One region of the Aminobacter sp. BA135 genome, then DNA from elsewhere that is predicted to be linked to it. Evidence: riboswitches for the same ligand, from Rfam matches in the RefSeq annotation. Region 1 holds a riboswitch; the other holds the start of a gene.

Region 1 (7,339 bases):
CATTCGGCCTCGACGTCATGATCGGCCAGCAGATGATTGCTAAGCCAAAGCGTCAGGCAATCGACCAGAACAGGCGCGCCATCGGGCAGGCTGGCGAGCGCGCCGACCAGATCCAGCGGCGCGTCGAGCGTCCGCCAGCCCTCGCCGCGGCGTCCCAGATGGATCGAAATGCGCTCACGCATCTCGTCGTCATAAGCCTGCGCCGTGGCAACATAGGTCCACGGCGCAGAAAAATGGGTGATGAGCCGCTCGGCATGCGCGCTCTTGCCGGAGCGCGCGCCGCCGAGCAGGAAGGTCAGCTTCTCAGGCAAGGCGGCCGTTCAGCGACGGCGCCGGTTCGCTCATGAAGCGGTTGCGCACATAGCCCGCCACCGCACCCAGAACGACCCAGAACACCAGATTGGTGATTGTGACGGCGACGACGAAGCTGTGGTGCAGGTCTGCCGGAATCGGCGACTCGTGGCTTTCCGGTTGCGGTGCACCGACGATGTGCGGCGCAACGATCAGCGCGACGCCGAGTATCGCCAGCGGCAGCGACTGCTTGAAGGCGATCAGCGCGAGACCCGCTGCGGTGGCGACGACGGTCAGCGTCCACCAGATCTGGCGTGCGCCAAGATCGGCGGCCGGCATCGCCGGCAGCTCTGGCGGCAGGCCAAGACCGGGAGCCAGGGTAAACACGGCAAAGCCGGCAAAGCCCCAGAACACGCCCTGGCGCCAGTTGGCGATGCCACCGGCAAACTCGGAAACGGCGACCAGGATCAGGCCGAAAGCGATGCCGCTGACAATATTGGCGAGCGCCGAATAGGCAAAACGTTCAGCGCCGTCGGCCGGAGCCCATGCTTCTTCCTCGGCTGGCGCCGCAGTCTGTGCCGCCGTGGTTTCGGCGCCGGCCGCAGGGGCGTTCGCCTCAGTGCCGGCAACTGGTGCCGCGGCGTGCTCATGGCCGCCGCCGGCGTTCTCATAGGTCTCCGCCTTGAGGATCAGCGGGACGGTTGCATAGGTCTGGAGTGCAGCAAGGACCACGCCGGCCAATAGCCCGCTGATCGCCGCGATGAACACGACGTTTCTGAAGATGGACATTGTTGGATCGCCTTGGTTAGTGGCAGGGGAAAGCCATCGAGTGGCGATAGTCGTGGGCAGCGTTGTGCACCACGTCCATATGCGAGAACCCGAGGAAGCCAACAACGAAAAGGCCGAGCAGCGCGGCAAGCGCCAGCTGCATGCTACGCGACTGCGAAGAGACGTCGGTGCCGAGAGCAGAAACAGTGTTCATCGTAAGTCCTTTCGCCCTCCACCCGAGGGCACAGAGATAAGTGCCTGTCGCCGGCAGGTCTCCTGGCTTGCGGATCGGCACCCTTCCCCGCCTTCCCGAAGCAAGCTTCAGTGGCATTTGGGGAGAGCTAACCGCATACAGTTGCGGGGGCAGCCACGGCTTCGGACCTTCAAATGGCCCTTACCGCATTCCCTCTTGATTCCGTTACGGAACCGACGACGCCGCAACTATAGAAACAAATGGCTTGGGCGGCAAACCAAATTCCGACGCCGCCGCGCTCGAAAGCGGCGTTCCGGCGATCATCCGCGGGCCACGATTCGCTCGGCCACCAGATGCTGGAGCCGCCACAGATGCCGGTCGTGGATCGCCCGCTGCTCGAGGTTGCTGACCACATTATAGAGGTAGTCCGCAGCCGAACCCCAATGGCCGCATGTCGTCGCCAGTCGCTCCGCCACCGCGTCCTCGCCCAGCGCGCCGGCATAGGCGTGGCCTTTGCGGTTGATGACGAAGGCGAGCGCGGTCAACGGACCTTCATCGGTGGCGAGATTCAGCCAGCGCGGCTTGTAGGTGGAGGGTTTCAGCGTCATCTCGCGGCGAAACAGCTTGTCCAGCTGCTCGCGGCGGTCGCCGTCCGTCAGCCTGAGCGCCACGCCCTTGCACTGGCCGCCACGATCCATGCCCATCATCAGTCCAGGCTCAGCCTTTGTGGCGCGCCAGCGGGTCATGTTGATGCAGAACGAACGGTGCCAGCCGCGTGCCAGCGCCACCCTTTCGTCGGTGTGCTCCACCTCGGGTTTCCAGATCAGCGATCCATAGGCAAACAGCCACAACGGACCATTGCCAGGGCGCGCGGCAAGCGTCTCGTCGATCATCACCTCATAGTCGGCGTCGTCGAGATGCATCGCATCGGGGTCGGGGCCCGTGTCGGCGACCTCGCGATGGCAACGCGCCACCAGCTCTTCGGTCAGCGCCATCTTTCGTCCGCTCATGCCCGCCCCATCAATTGCTTAACCCTGTGCACGACAGACAGTTCTGCTCTCTTCCGCCCCGCTTCAACCATGATAGTGCTGCATGGGCGCTGCAACACCCGAAAACGCAGAAGCGAACAACATGACGATGCAACTGGACCCAGACCAGATCAAAGCACCTTCTCGGCGCGTATCGGTCATCGACATCGCCCGCGGCGTAGCCCTGATCGCCATGGCGATCTACCACTTCGCCTGGGACCTCGAATTCTTCGGCTATGCCGATCCGGGCATGACCGCCTATGGCAACTGGAAGCTGTTCGCGCGCTGCATCGCCTCGAGCTTCCTGTTCCTCGTCGGTGTCAGCCTGGTGCTGGCACATGCCAAGGGCATCCGCTGGCCCGGCTATTTCAGGCGGCTCGCCATGGTGGCGGCGGCGGCACTGCTGATCACCGTCGCCACCTGGTTCGCCACGCCCGACACCTTCATCTTCTTCGGCATCCTGCATCATATCGCGCTCGCCAGCGTGCTTGGCCTCGCCTTCCTGCGCGTCCCGCCGGTGCTGACGCTGATCGCCGCCGCTCTGGTGATCGTAGCACCCCAGTATCTGCGCTCGGAGGCGTTCAATCACCCCGCCCTGGTCTGGATCGGCCTTTCCACCGCCAACCCGCGCTCCAACGATTTCGTCCCGCTGTTCCCCTTCTTCGGCGCGGTGCTGGCTGGCATCGGCGTCGCCGGACTGGCGCTCAGGGCAGGCCTGATCGAAAAGATGGCGCGGCTTCAGCCCGGCGCCTGGTCGCGCCCCCTCTCCTTCTTCGGTCGCCACAGCCTTGCCTTCTACCTCATTCACCAGCCGGTGATGATCTCGCTGGTCTGGCTCTTCGCCCAGCTCTTCCCGGCCCCGGTCGAAACCCGCGAGGTCACTTTCCTGAAATCCTGCCAGGTATCCTGCGAGCAGAGCCGCGACACCGATTTCTGCTCGCGCTACTGTGTCTGCATGCTCGACGAGTTGCAGAAGGATGATTCGTTCGATCGGCTCTATGCCTCCGACCAGAGCCCGGAGTTGAAGGCCCATGTCGGGCAGACCGCCGCCATGTGCACGACAAGCACCGAAAATCAGACGATACCAGGAGGAGCGCAGTGACCAATCCCAACGCCGCCCCCAGCAAGGTGCCATGGCCGCCGATCCTCTACCTCGCAGCAATCGTGGTGGCGGCGGTGCTCGGACTGCTCTATCCCTTGCCGTGGATCACCGAACCGCTGTCGGACCTGCTTTTTGCCGCCGGCTGGCTGGCGGTCGCCGGCGTCGTTGCGATCTATTATTCGGCCATGCAGACGATGAAGCGGGCCAAGACCACCATCCGCCCCGACAGGCCGTCAGAGCATCTGGTCACGTCGGGCGCCTTCTCCTTCACCCGCAACCCGATCTATTTCGCAAACACGCTGCTGATGATCGCAATCGGGCTGATCACCGCCAATGTCTGGTTCCTGGCGCTGGCGCTCATTGCCGCCTTTGCCACGCAAAAGCTCGCCATCGTACCGGAGGAAAAGCACCTGCAGGCCCGTTTCGGCAAGAGATACATCGATTACGCGAAGAAGGTCCGGCGCTGGATCTAACCGGTGACGGCGGTCGCTTGCCTTCGGCGAAAACTGATCGTCCCATAGATCGCGATGATCGCCAGCGCGAATACCAACCACAAGATCAAGCCGATCCATTGATGCTGGACCGCATCGCCGCCTTCAAACACGCGGCCGAGAAACCGGACGCTGTTCTGGTGAGATGTGTGCATCAGGATTGCCGGCAGCACGCTTCCGGCCGAGTTCTGGTACAGCCACGTGAACACCACCGCTGCGGCCATGACATTGAGCGCACTGGAAATGCTGTAGTCGTTCAGCAGCACCAGAGGCAGGTGCCAGGCCGTCCAGATCAGCCCGAGCACCAGACTGGCAGTCAGCGCGCCACGCTTGCCGAGAAGCAAGGGTAGCGCAAAGCCACGCCATCCCGGCTCCTCGCCAAGCGGACCGCTGAAAACCATGAGCAACGCGACCATGACAGCGATTTCCGTGACGGCCGGCACATTCGCCCAGTTTGGCGGGGCCGAGCCGAACATCGGATTGAGCCAGATCGCAAACAGTTGCACCGCCAGTGGCATGCCGATCGCCACCAGGTACCACACCGGAGGCACACGCCACTTAACAACCGAGGCAAGCAGGGCACGTACCCTTGGCCAGCCGCCCAGGACAGCCGAAATGACGATGGCAGCGACAAACGGGCCGAAGGTGAACCAGGCAATGTCTTCGCCGCCTGCCCGATAGAACGGAATGAAGCCTATCCAGGTGATCGCGAATGCCAGCAGCACGAAGCTCACGACCGGCCAGTCGCGAACCATCCTGACGAGCATGGACATTGGGGCTACTCCCGAGGGGTAGTTGACCATACCACAATGCCGTAGGCGAGTCCGGGCTGCCGCCCGCAGAGCGTGACCGGATCGGGCGTCAGGTGTTGACGCCGAGTTCGACCAGCCGCTCGACGCAGGATTCCTCGGCCTGGTCGAGCTCGGCCAGCGTCTCCTCGAGGTCGCGGCGCTTCTGGCGCAGGTCCTCGCGCTTCTCCTCGATGCGCTTGATCATCAGCTTGAGTTGACCGACTTCGCCGGGCGGCTCGCGATACATCTGGATGATCTCGCGGATCTCGTTGATCGAGAAGCCGAGCCTTTTGCCGCGCATGATCTGGCGAATGAGATGCCGGTCGGATGGTCTGAACAGGCGGGTGCGGCCACGGCGGACGGGCTGGACCAGCCCCTCGTCCTCGTAGAAGCGCAGCGTGCGCGTCGAAATGTCGAATTCCCGGGTCAGTTCGGTAATCGAGTAATATTCCCGCATCGTCTCTCCACCCGGCGGACGCTATCGCCCCGCCTCAAATTCATGCCGGGCACTAGCCGAGGCGATCATGCCGCGCGACTGATCCGCGCAAGCCGAGGAACCGTCACCGATCCCTTGCGGAGTCTGGCACGCGATTTACGTAAAAGTCAATCGAGCACAACTATCCCGGAGCGGCTCCGAGATGCAGCCACCAGGTGGCGAGACTGAGGAAGGCCAGGAAGCCGATGACGTCAGTGATCATCGTCGTGAAGATCGATGACGAGATCGCCGGATCGGCGCCGAATTTGTCGAGCAGCAACGGAATGAGGATTCCGCCGAGTGCCGCCGCCAGCATGTTGAGGATCATCGCCGCTGCAATGACAAAGCCGAGGTCCGGGTTGTGGAACCACAGGCCGGCAACGAGCCCGAGGATGGTCGCGATGACCGCGCCGTTGAGCAGACCGACCATCACCTCGCGGCGAATGACGCGGCCGGCATTGTAGATGTCGAGGTCGCGGGTCGCGAGTGCGCGCACCGTCACCGTCATCGTCTGCGTGCCGGCATTGCCGCCGAGCGAGGCGACGATCGGCATCAGTGCCGCCAGTGCCACCATTTCCTCGATCGTCGCGCCGAACTGGCTGATGACGGATGCCGAGATGAACGCGGTGCCGAGATTGACCAGCAGCCAGGGCACGCGCGAACGCGACGTCGCCGCCACCGTGTCGGACAGCTCTTCGTCGCCGACACCGCCCATGCGCAGCAGATCTTCCTCGGCCTCCTGCTGGATGACGTCGACGACATCGTCGATGGTCAGCACGCCGACAAGACGCTCGTTCTCATCGACGACGGCAGCGGAAAGCAGATCGTATTGCTCGAATTCGCGCGCCGCCTCTTCCTGGTCCATCGTTGCAGGAATGGCATGGCGCGTTTCGTGCATCACCTCTTCGATCTTGACTGCGCGCTTGGTGCGCAGGATCTGGTCGAGGTCGACAGCGCCGAGCAGCTTGAAGGTCGGGTCGATGACGAAGACCTGGCTGAAGCGGTCAGGCAGGTCCTTGTCGTCGCGCAGATAGTCGATCGTCTGGCCTATGCTCCAGAAAGGCGGCACGGCGACGAACTCGGTCTGCATGCGCCGGCCGGCCGATTCCTCGGGATAGTCGAGCGAACGGCGCAGCCGGATGCGTTCGGTGAACGGCAGCTGCGCCAGGATCTCGTCCTGGTCCTCGGTGTCGAGATCCTCGAGAATGTAGACCGCGTCGTCGGAATCGAGTTCCTGGACGGCCTGGGCGATCTGCTCGTTGGGCAGGTTGTCGACGATGTCGAGGCGGATCGCCTCGTCGACCTCGGTCAGCGCCGAGAAGTCGAAGTCCGAGCCCATCAGCTCGACAAGCGCCAGCCGCTGCTCCGGCAGCAGCGCCTCCAGCAGGTCGCCAAGTTCGGACTGGTGCAGGACGGAGACGTCGCGCTTCAGCGTCAGCGTATCGCGGTCGGCGATCGCCGCCCCGATATGGGCCAGGAACGGCGCGAGAATCACCCCGTCATCGCCATAGATTTCGGCGCGGACAGCGTCAGCGGCGTCGGCGCCGTGGCTATGGTCGTGTCGGGCTTCCATCGGCGCTTCCCGCTTGCGGATTTCGGGATTCGAGGTGGGTTATCCCTAGCCCGCAAAGGGCCGGAATATCAAATGAAATACGGCCCGGACGCAGCACTTCGAACAGGCGGCGCGCGCCTGTCTCAATCAGGCCACATGATCGGCGGCGCAGTGGCCGTGATCGGCCAGAACCTCGATGATGCGGCAGTCGCAGATACGGCCATGGCCGCACTCGTCGATCATGCGGGCGAGCTCGCCGCGCAGCCGCTTGAGCTTCTCGATGCGACGGTCGACCTCAAGCAGATGCGACTGGGCGATGCTGTCGGCCTGATGACAGGAGGCCTGCGGCTCCTGTGACATGGCAAGCAGTTCGCGGATGTGATCGACTTCGAAGCCGAGTTCGCGGGCGTGGCGGATGAAATTCAGCCGGTCGATCTCGGTCTTGCCATAGCGGCGCTGGTTGCCCTCGGTGCGCGGCGGCGCGGCGATCAGCCCAATCTGTTCGTAGAAGCGGATCGTCGGCACTTTGACACCGGTTCGCCGCGCCAATTCGCCAATCGGCAGATTCATCGAAAAATCCTCTTGATCCTCTAGTGGCTAGAGATTCTAGCATCGCTTCATATAGGATTGAAAGGACCTGAAATGAAC
Region 2 (7,339 bases), 2.4 Mb from region 1:
TCTCTGCGGAACGAGACGACCGCATCGACCCCAAACGTTCCATTCTTGGTGGCGCCAAATGACACAAGGTCGACGCCGGCCTTCCACGTCATCTCGGCCGGCGAGCAGCGCAGAGTGACGAGGGCGTTGGCGAAGCGAGCACCGTCCATGTGGAGCGGCAGGTTCGCTGACCGGCAGATATGTCCGATCGCCTTGATTTCGTCGAGCGCGTAGACCGATCCCATCTCGGTCGCCTGCGTGATGCTGACGCTGGAGGGCTGGACCGAGTGGATATCGCCCGCCATACGCGTTGCATTGGCCGCCAAGGCGTCGATGTCGATTTTGCCGGCCCCGCCTGGAAGCTGCACCAACTTCGCACCGGCGGTGTAGAACTCCGGCGCGCCGCACTCGTCGCGGTTGATGTGCGCGTCGGCGTGCGAGAGGATGCTGCCCCATGGCGGGGTAATCGCCGCGAGCGCCAGCGCGTTCGCCGCCGACCCCGTCGAAACGAGGAACACGTCGACCGCATGCTCGAACAGCTCGGCGAGCTGGCGCTCGACGGTATGCGTCAGCTCATCGTTGCCGTAGGGAGCCGCCTGACCCGACGCGCATGCGGTGATGGCTGCGATCACCTCGGGGGAGACGCCGGCGATGTTGTCGCTGGTGAAGCCGCGGGGGCGGGTCTGCTTGCTTTCGTTCATGGTCTTGACGCTCTTTTCTGCCATTGAGCGTCCAAGCTAGACGGTTCGCCACGCGCTATATTGAACGATATTCAAACCGAGAGGTAACGTGCCGGCGTCACCCCCAACACGGCCTTGAAATGCCGGGTCAGGTGGCTCTGGTCCGCGAACCCGACCGCGACGGCGACCTCGGCGACCTGCTGACCTCGCCTCAGCAGCCGTCGCGCCTCGTCGATGCGAACCTGGATCAGGTAGCGGGTGGGGGGCAACCCGAAATGCGCCTTGAAGCCATCGATCAACGTCGCCTTGGAGCATCCGGCGAGGGCGGCCAGGGCGGCGAGCTGCAGAACTTCGTCAAAGTGGGCATGGATGAAGTCACGCACGTCGCGGAACCTCGACGGCACGAATTTTGGCCCAGCAACGCGCGATCCGCCGGCCTGTGCGAAGACGTGGGGCAGGAAACGGATCAGATACTCCTCGATCTCCAGTGCCGAGCTATGCCCATGTTCAAGCAGGCGCCAAAACGCGCTGAGGCCGTGTGCAACTGGGGCATTCTCCTGGAACGGGCTTTTGAAGTCGATCATTCCGGGTTCATTTTGGCCGCTGCCCTCAAGGACTTGCCGTATAAGGCCTTCGGGCATGTAGAAGATTTTCTGGCTCCAGCCAAGATCGTCACCAGCACCCCCGAAATGCGGTTCGCCGGGCGCGAAGGTCGCGATGGTGCCGCTACCGGCGTGCCAAACCTCACCTCGGCACCAGACATTATGGACGCCTCGCTCGATCAGCCCGATTAGATACTCGTTGTGGACATGCTTGGAGAAATCCTGCCGGTGATAGTCCGCCGCCAGGTAATCGAGCCCGCCAAGGACATCGGTGTGCTTCATCACCGCACGATTGCGCGGCGGCCGGCCCGGGGGTTCAGAACGGCCACGCGCCTTTTCGTCGCATTCTATGGCGGTATCGGCCACTTGATGGTCAATCCAGGTCGGTCATCACAACGATATCGTGCTCTCGTAGCGAATTTCAAACCGAAGCAGGATTAATTGCCGCCCGAAGAGGGGCCTGCTGCGGGGGGCAGCGATTGGCGGGATTAATCGTGTTTCAAGCTTGGGATGTGGACCCGAGCGACGCGTGGCCGGATGGCCGATATCGAGAAGGAGACCAAGCGCTATCCCCCTCCGATCTGACGCATGAGGAATGGTCGCGGATAAACCGTTCCTGCCGGGCGCGGCCAAGACCGGGCGGCGCGTGGTGACGGACCTGCGCGAGGTCTTGAACGCGATCCGCTACATGGCCCGATCGGATGGCGGCTGGCGCATGCTGCCAAAGGATTTCCCGCCCATATCGGTCGCGGTCGAGACGCCTTACGGACATGCCCACGGACTGCGCCAAATGGCTGGAACGTTCCCCGGCCTGACGGCGAAGCAGCAGGCGCCGATCAAGGCGCTGAACGCAGAATACGCCAAAACTCGAAGCCGAGGACGAGCGTGCCAACGAACTGCCGGCCGGTGTTGACGAACGGCTACCCGGGGCGGCTACAGCTGCACTCATTGTCGGATCTTCGACGAAGTCGGACATGAGACACAGCGCTATCAGAATGATCGCGTTGTTTTGCAATGATTTTCTCATTTGGCACGACACATGCGGGGGCTATCGCGCATGAGCGCTCCGTCAATCTCGATTGATGCGAGCAGGATTCAATCAAGGCGCAGTGCGTCGCTTCTGAAGATCAAGGAGAGAAAAGTATGGCGAGAGCGCGAATTGGCGTGGCGCGGGCAATGACAGCGGCTGTCGTCCTCATCGTTGCGGGACAGGCCGGCGCGGCAGATGTTCATCAAGCCGCGAGCGTCCCGCAGGCAGAAGCCTGCGTCGCGGAAGCGCCAAGCCCCTGGCAGATCCGCCTGCGTGCGTTGGGGGTGATCACCGAGGATTCGGGCTATGTCAATGCGGTGCCCGGCTCCGGTCTTTCGTATTCGAACACCGTGACGCCGGAACTCGATATCTCATATTTCTTCACGGACAACATCGCCGCCGAACTCATACTCGGCACTACCTATGCCAACATCGATGGCCAAGGTGCGATCGGCGGGCTGGGCAAGGTCGGCAAGGTTTGGCTGCTGCCGCCCACGCTCACATTGCAGTATCATTTTACCGATTTCGGCGCCTTCAAGCCCTATGTCGGCGCCGGCGTGAACTATACGATCTTCTATCATCAGCAAGTCGGCAGCGCCGATGATCTCAAGGTCAAGAACACATTCGGCGCCGCGCTGCAGGTTGGATTCGACTACATGGTAGATCAGCACTGGGGCGTCAATTTCGACGTGAAGAAGCTTTTCCTTGAGCCCGACTTCGACGTCACTGTCGCCGGCACCAAGCTCACAGGCAAGGCCAAGCTCGATCCCTGGTTGATAGGCGCAGGTCTGACCTACCGCTTCTAAGGACGAACCACGCTGAAAGGGGCACTTTTCGAAGTCCGCGCGCGGATCATCCGTGCCGAGAAGTGGACCCGCGCTGGTCTTGAAGGAGTTGTTGGCATGCGCGTAGAAAACGATCATTGCGACGTGATCGGTGTGCCGGCCGCTCCCACGCAACTTGATCGTCTTTCTTCTGCGATTCTGCAGCAGGGGGGGATGGCGCGAGTGTCGCTGCCAGGCGATGTGGTGACCTGGGCGGCAGGCCGTCACCAGACGCTCAGGCAGATGCTTTCCGACCAGCATTTCAACAAGGACTGGCGACAGTGGCGGGCGCTGCAGGACGGCGAGATTCCCGAGGATCATCCGCTGATCGGGATATGCAAAGTGGACAACATGACCACGGCGCACGGCGCCGATCACCGGCGCTTGCGCGGCCTGCTGTCCAGCAGCTTCGCGCCCAGTCGTATCGCCTTGCTGGCGCCACGGATCGAACAATGCGTCGATCGACTCCTGGCCGAGATGGCGCAGCGCGGCGGCAGTGCCGATCTGATGTGCGAGTTCGCCGCTCCGCTGCCCACCAACGTGATCGCCGAACTGTTCGGTTTGCCGGACGAACAGCGCGAAGAGATCGTCGCGCTCACCTACAGCCTGGCAAACACCTCCGCCACAGCCGAAGAGGTGCGACAGACGCGGCAGCGCATCCCGGAGTTCTTCCGTCGCCTGATCGCGCTCAAGCGGGGCCAGCTCGGCGATGATCTGGCTTCGGCCCTGATCGTCGCGCGTGACAATGGCGAGCTCGTTTCCGACACCGAGCTCATCGACATGCTGTTCATGGTGCTCTCTGCGGGCTTCGTGACCACCGCCGGCGTCATCGGCAATGGCGTGCTGGCATTGCTGACGCATCCGCAGCAACTGCACCTGGTGCGCAGCGGCCAAGTTCCGTGGTCACAGGCGATCGAGGAGATCCTGCGCTGGGGCAGCTCAGCGGCCAATCTGCCGTTCCGCTATGCCACCCGGGACGTGGAGATCGACGGATGCATGGTCCGCCGCGGCGATGCCGTCCTGATGGCGTTCCATGCGGCGAACCGGGACGAAAAGGCCTTCGGTCCCGGCGGCGACAGGTTCGATGTCACCCGGCGGCACAACCCGCATTTGTCGTTCGGCGAGGGGCCGCATTCCTGCCTGGGCGCTGCGCTGGCGCGCCTGGAATTGCGCTGCGCCTTCCCCGCGCTGTTCGGGCGACTGGAGGATCTGGCGCTGGCCATCGCCGCAGAGGACGTCGTCTACATGCCGTCTTATGTCATTCGCTGCCCGCAGCGCCTGCCGGTCACCTTCCGCCCTTCCGTCGCTTAGCGAGTGCGGCATTCACCCCGGATTCGGTGATTCTCGGTTCGCCGAGGCGGCTGGTCTCGCACGAGGGGGGCGAGCATGCCCGGTTACGCACGATCGTGGCGCCCGCCTTCAGCAACCACAGGGTGAAGGTGCTCGCGCGGCAGGTCGAGGCGATCGCCACACAGTTGTTCGAGACGCTGGCGGCCCAGCCCCAGCCCGGCCGACCTGAGGCGCCACCTCTCCTTTCGCTGCCGGCCATGGTCATCAGCGCGCTGGAATGCGCAAGCACGCCGAGCGAAGCCGAGCGGGGAACAAATACCGGGATTCCCGGCGGACCGTGACGACCTGGCCCGACTTTACGCCCTTGAGCCCGGCAACCTCGATCTTATCCGGCGTCGCCGATGGGGACGAGGACCTCTCCGAGCCTGCATTGATGAGAGGCCGCATCGTATGCAGCTTTGGGCGAAAGAGACCGATCAGCGCAAGGGCATTATTCGCATCATCACATAAACATCTCGTTATATGTATTGACAAGGAGCGAAGCTGCTGTGATTGTGCGCATGTCGTGGTTCTCCGCGCGGCACTGCCGTAGCGGAGCTAAGAGGGAAGCCGGTGCGATGCCGGCGCTGCCCCCGCAACTGTTAGCGGCGAGCCAAGCCCATTGGTGTCACTGAGGCGAACGGCCTCGGGAAGACGGGCAGAGGCTTTGACCCGCGAGCCAGGAGACCTGCCACGACGAACAACGTCCACGGGCGGGGTGTCTCGGAGGTCGCGGTAGCCCGGCTTCGTGCCGCCTACTCGCGCGTTCCTTGTCCCCACGCCCCAACCATCGGGGTATGGCATGACTGTCTCTCAACAAATTCCAGTGGCAACGCTCGGCGTACCGCGTATCGGTCGACGGCGGGAACTGAAATTCGCGCTTGAAAGCTACTGGTCCGGAAAATCTCCCGCAGCCGACCTGCTCGCGACGGCGAAGGCGCTACGCGCCGCTAGCTGGAGGGAGCAGCACGATCGCGGCGTGTCGAAAATCCCGTCCAACGATTTCTCGCTTTACGACCATGTGCTCGACACCGTCACCATGGTCGGCGCCGTGCCGGCACGATACGCCTGGACTGACGGCGAGGTCCCACTCGATACCTATTTCGCCATGGCGCGCGGTAACCAAGGTCAGGCCGCGGATTGTGGACATGCCGGTGACGAGCATGCGGCCAACGGGCATGGCCTTGCCGCAATGGAAATGACCAAATGGTTCGACACCAACTATCACTACATTGTGCCGGAACTCACGGACGATCAGAGCTTTGCCCTCTCGTCGGCGAAACCGGTCGATCATTTCCTCGAGGCCAAGGCGCTCGGCATCCACACTCGCCCGGTCCTGCTTGGACCGGTTACCCTTCTCAAGTTGGCGAAGTCACCTGAGGAAGGTTTCAACCCTATCGCGCTCCTGCCACGGCTGCTGCCCGTCTACGAGGAGCTCCTGCGGAGGCTGAAGCTCGCGGGAGCCGATTGGGTGCAGATCGATGAGCCGGCGCTCGTGGTCGATCTGGTTCCCAACGAACGGGATGCGCTCCAATTCGCCTACTGCCGGCTGTCAAAAGCAGCACCCGAGTTGAAGATCATGGTCGCTACCTATTTCGGATCGCTGGGAGACAATCTCGAGACCGCAATTTCTCTGCCCGTGGCGGGACTGCACGTCGATCTCGTGCGCGCTCCAGAGCAGTTGGAGACCGTCGGCCGGCTCGCGCAGAAGGAACTTGTGCTCTCGCTCGGGCTGATCGACGGCCGCAACGTCTGGCGCGCGAACCTGCCTGCCATACTTGACCGCATCAAGCCGATCGTCGCCGGCTGGCCGTTGGACCGCGTGGAGATCGCCCCGTCCTGCTCGATGCTGCATGTGCCGGTCGACCTGGACATGGAGACGACACTCGATGCGGACGTGAAATCGTGGCTCGCCTTCGCGGCGCAAAAAACCGACGAGCTGGTCGTGCTCGCCCGTGCCCTGGCTGAAGGCCGGGACGCGGTCGCCGCCGAACTAGAGGCGTCGGCTGAGGCTGCCGCCGCTCGCGCGACATCCGCTAAGGTGCATGATCCGCTCGTCGAAGGTCGGGTCGCCAGCATCAAGGTCGCCATGACGCGGCGGAAGAGCGCATTCGACGTGCGCTCCAAGCTTCAGGGCGACACGTTTGGCTTGCCATCCTTCCCCACCACGACGATCGGCTCCTTCCCGCAAACAGCCGAGGTTCGCAAGGCGCGGGCAGCCCATGCCAAGGGCGAGCTGAGTTACGTCGACTATGAGGCCTTCCTGAAAAAAGAGATAGAAGCCGCCGTTCGCTGGCAAGAAGAGATCGGACTCGACGTGCTGGTCCACGGCGAATTCGAGCGCAACGACATGGTGCAGTATTTCGCTGAGCAGCTCCGCGGCTTCGCCTTCACGCAACACGGCTGGGTGCAGAGCTATGGCTCGCGCTTTGTGCGCCCCCCGATCATCATTGGCGATGTGTCGCGACAACAGCCGATGACGGTACACTGGTGGCGATATGCCCAGTCGCTGACGCCGAAGCCGGTGAAGGGCATGCTTACCGGCCCGGTGACGATCCTCAACTGGTCCTTCGTCCGGGACGACCTTCCGCGCTCAGCCGTCTGCCGCCAGGTCGCGCTCGCCATTCGCGATGAAGTGAGCGACCTCGAAAAGGCCGGCGCCAGGATGATCCAGATCGACGAAGCCGCACTGCGCGAGGGCTTGCCGCTGCGCGAGGCCGACTGGCAGGCCTATCTCGACTGGGCCGTCGAATGCTTCCGGCTGGCGTCAACAGCGGTCGGCGATGCGACCCAGATCCACACCCATATGTGCTACTCCGAGTTCGGCGATATTGTGGACGCGATTGCCGCAATGGATGCCGATGTGATCTCGATTGAAACCTCGCGCTCGCAGAT

What was found. Region 1 has a riboswitch for cobalamin ahead of SLT36_RS13630 (CbtB domain-containing protein). Riboswitches for the same ligand answer to the same signal wherever they lie in the genome.
Region 2: another riboswitch for cobalamin. It lies ahead of metE (5-methyltetrahydropteroyltriglutamate--homocysteine S-methyltransferase); the one in region 1 lies ahead of SLT36_RS13630 (CbtB domain-containing protein).

Annotation. Positions count from the first base shown of each region.
Region 1 is NZ_CP139572.1:2,803,128-2,810,466, reverse strand. It holds gene cobU (bifunctional adenosylcobinamide kinase/adenosylcobinamide-phosphate guanylyltransferase) at 1-311, opposite strand, end outside; gene SLT36_RS13635 (CbtA family protein) at 304-1,080, opposite strand; gene SLT36_RS13630 (CbtB domain-containing protein) at 1,097-1,273, opposite strand; cobalamin riboswitch at 1,309-1,505, opposite strand; gene SLT36_RS13625 (gamma-glutamylcyclotransferase) at 1,573-2,262, opposite strand; gene SLT36_RS13620 (DUF1624 domain-containing protein) at 2,384-3,382, shown strand; gene SLT36_RS13615 (methyltransferase family protein) at 3,379-3,855, shown strand; gene SLT36_RS13610 (CPBP family intramembrane glutamic endopeptidase) at 3,852-4,646, opposite strand; gene SLT36_RS13605 (MerR family transcriptional regulator) at 4,735-5,121, opposite strand; gene mgtE (magnesium transporter) at 5,282-6,712, opposite strand; gene SLT36_RS13595 (MerR family transcriptional regulator) at 6,839-7,261, opposite strand; gene SLT36_RS13590 (heavy metal translocating P-type ATPase) at 7,334-7,339, shown strand, end outside.
Region 2 is NZ_CP139572.1:5,187,082-5,194,420, forward strand. It holds gene SLT36_RS25205 (threonine aldolase family protein) at 1-704, opposite strand, end outside; gene SLT36_RS25210 (AraC family ligand binding domain-containing protein) at 752-1,627, opposite strand; gene SLT36_RS25215 (transposase) at 1,857-2,174, shown strand; gene SLT36_RS25220 (OmpW/AlkL family protein) at 2,438-3,097, shown strand; gene SLT36_RS25225 (cytochrome P450 family protein) at 3,194-4,426, shown strand; partial or broken gene SLT36_RS25230 (cytochrome P450) at 4,393-4,680, shown strand; cobalamin riboswitch at 4,955-5,154, shown strand; gene metE (5-methyltetrahydropteroyltriglutamate--homocysteine S-methyltransferase) at 5,271-7,339, shown strand, end outside.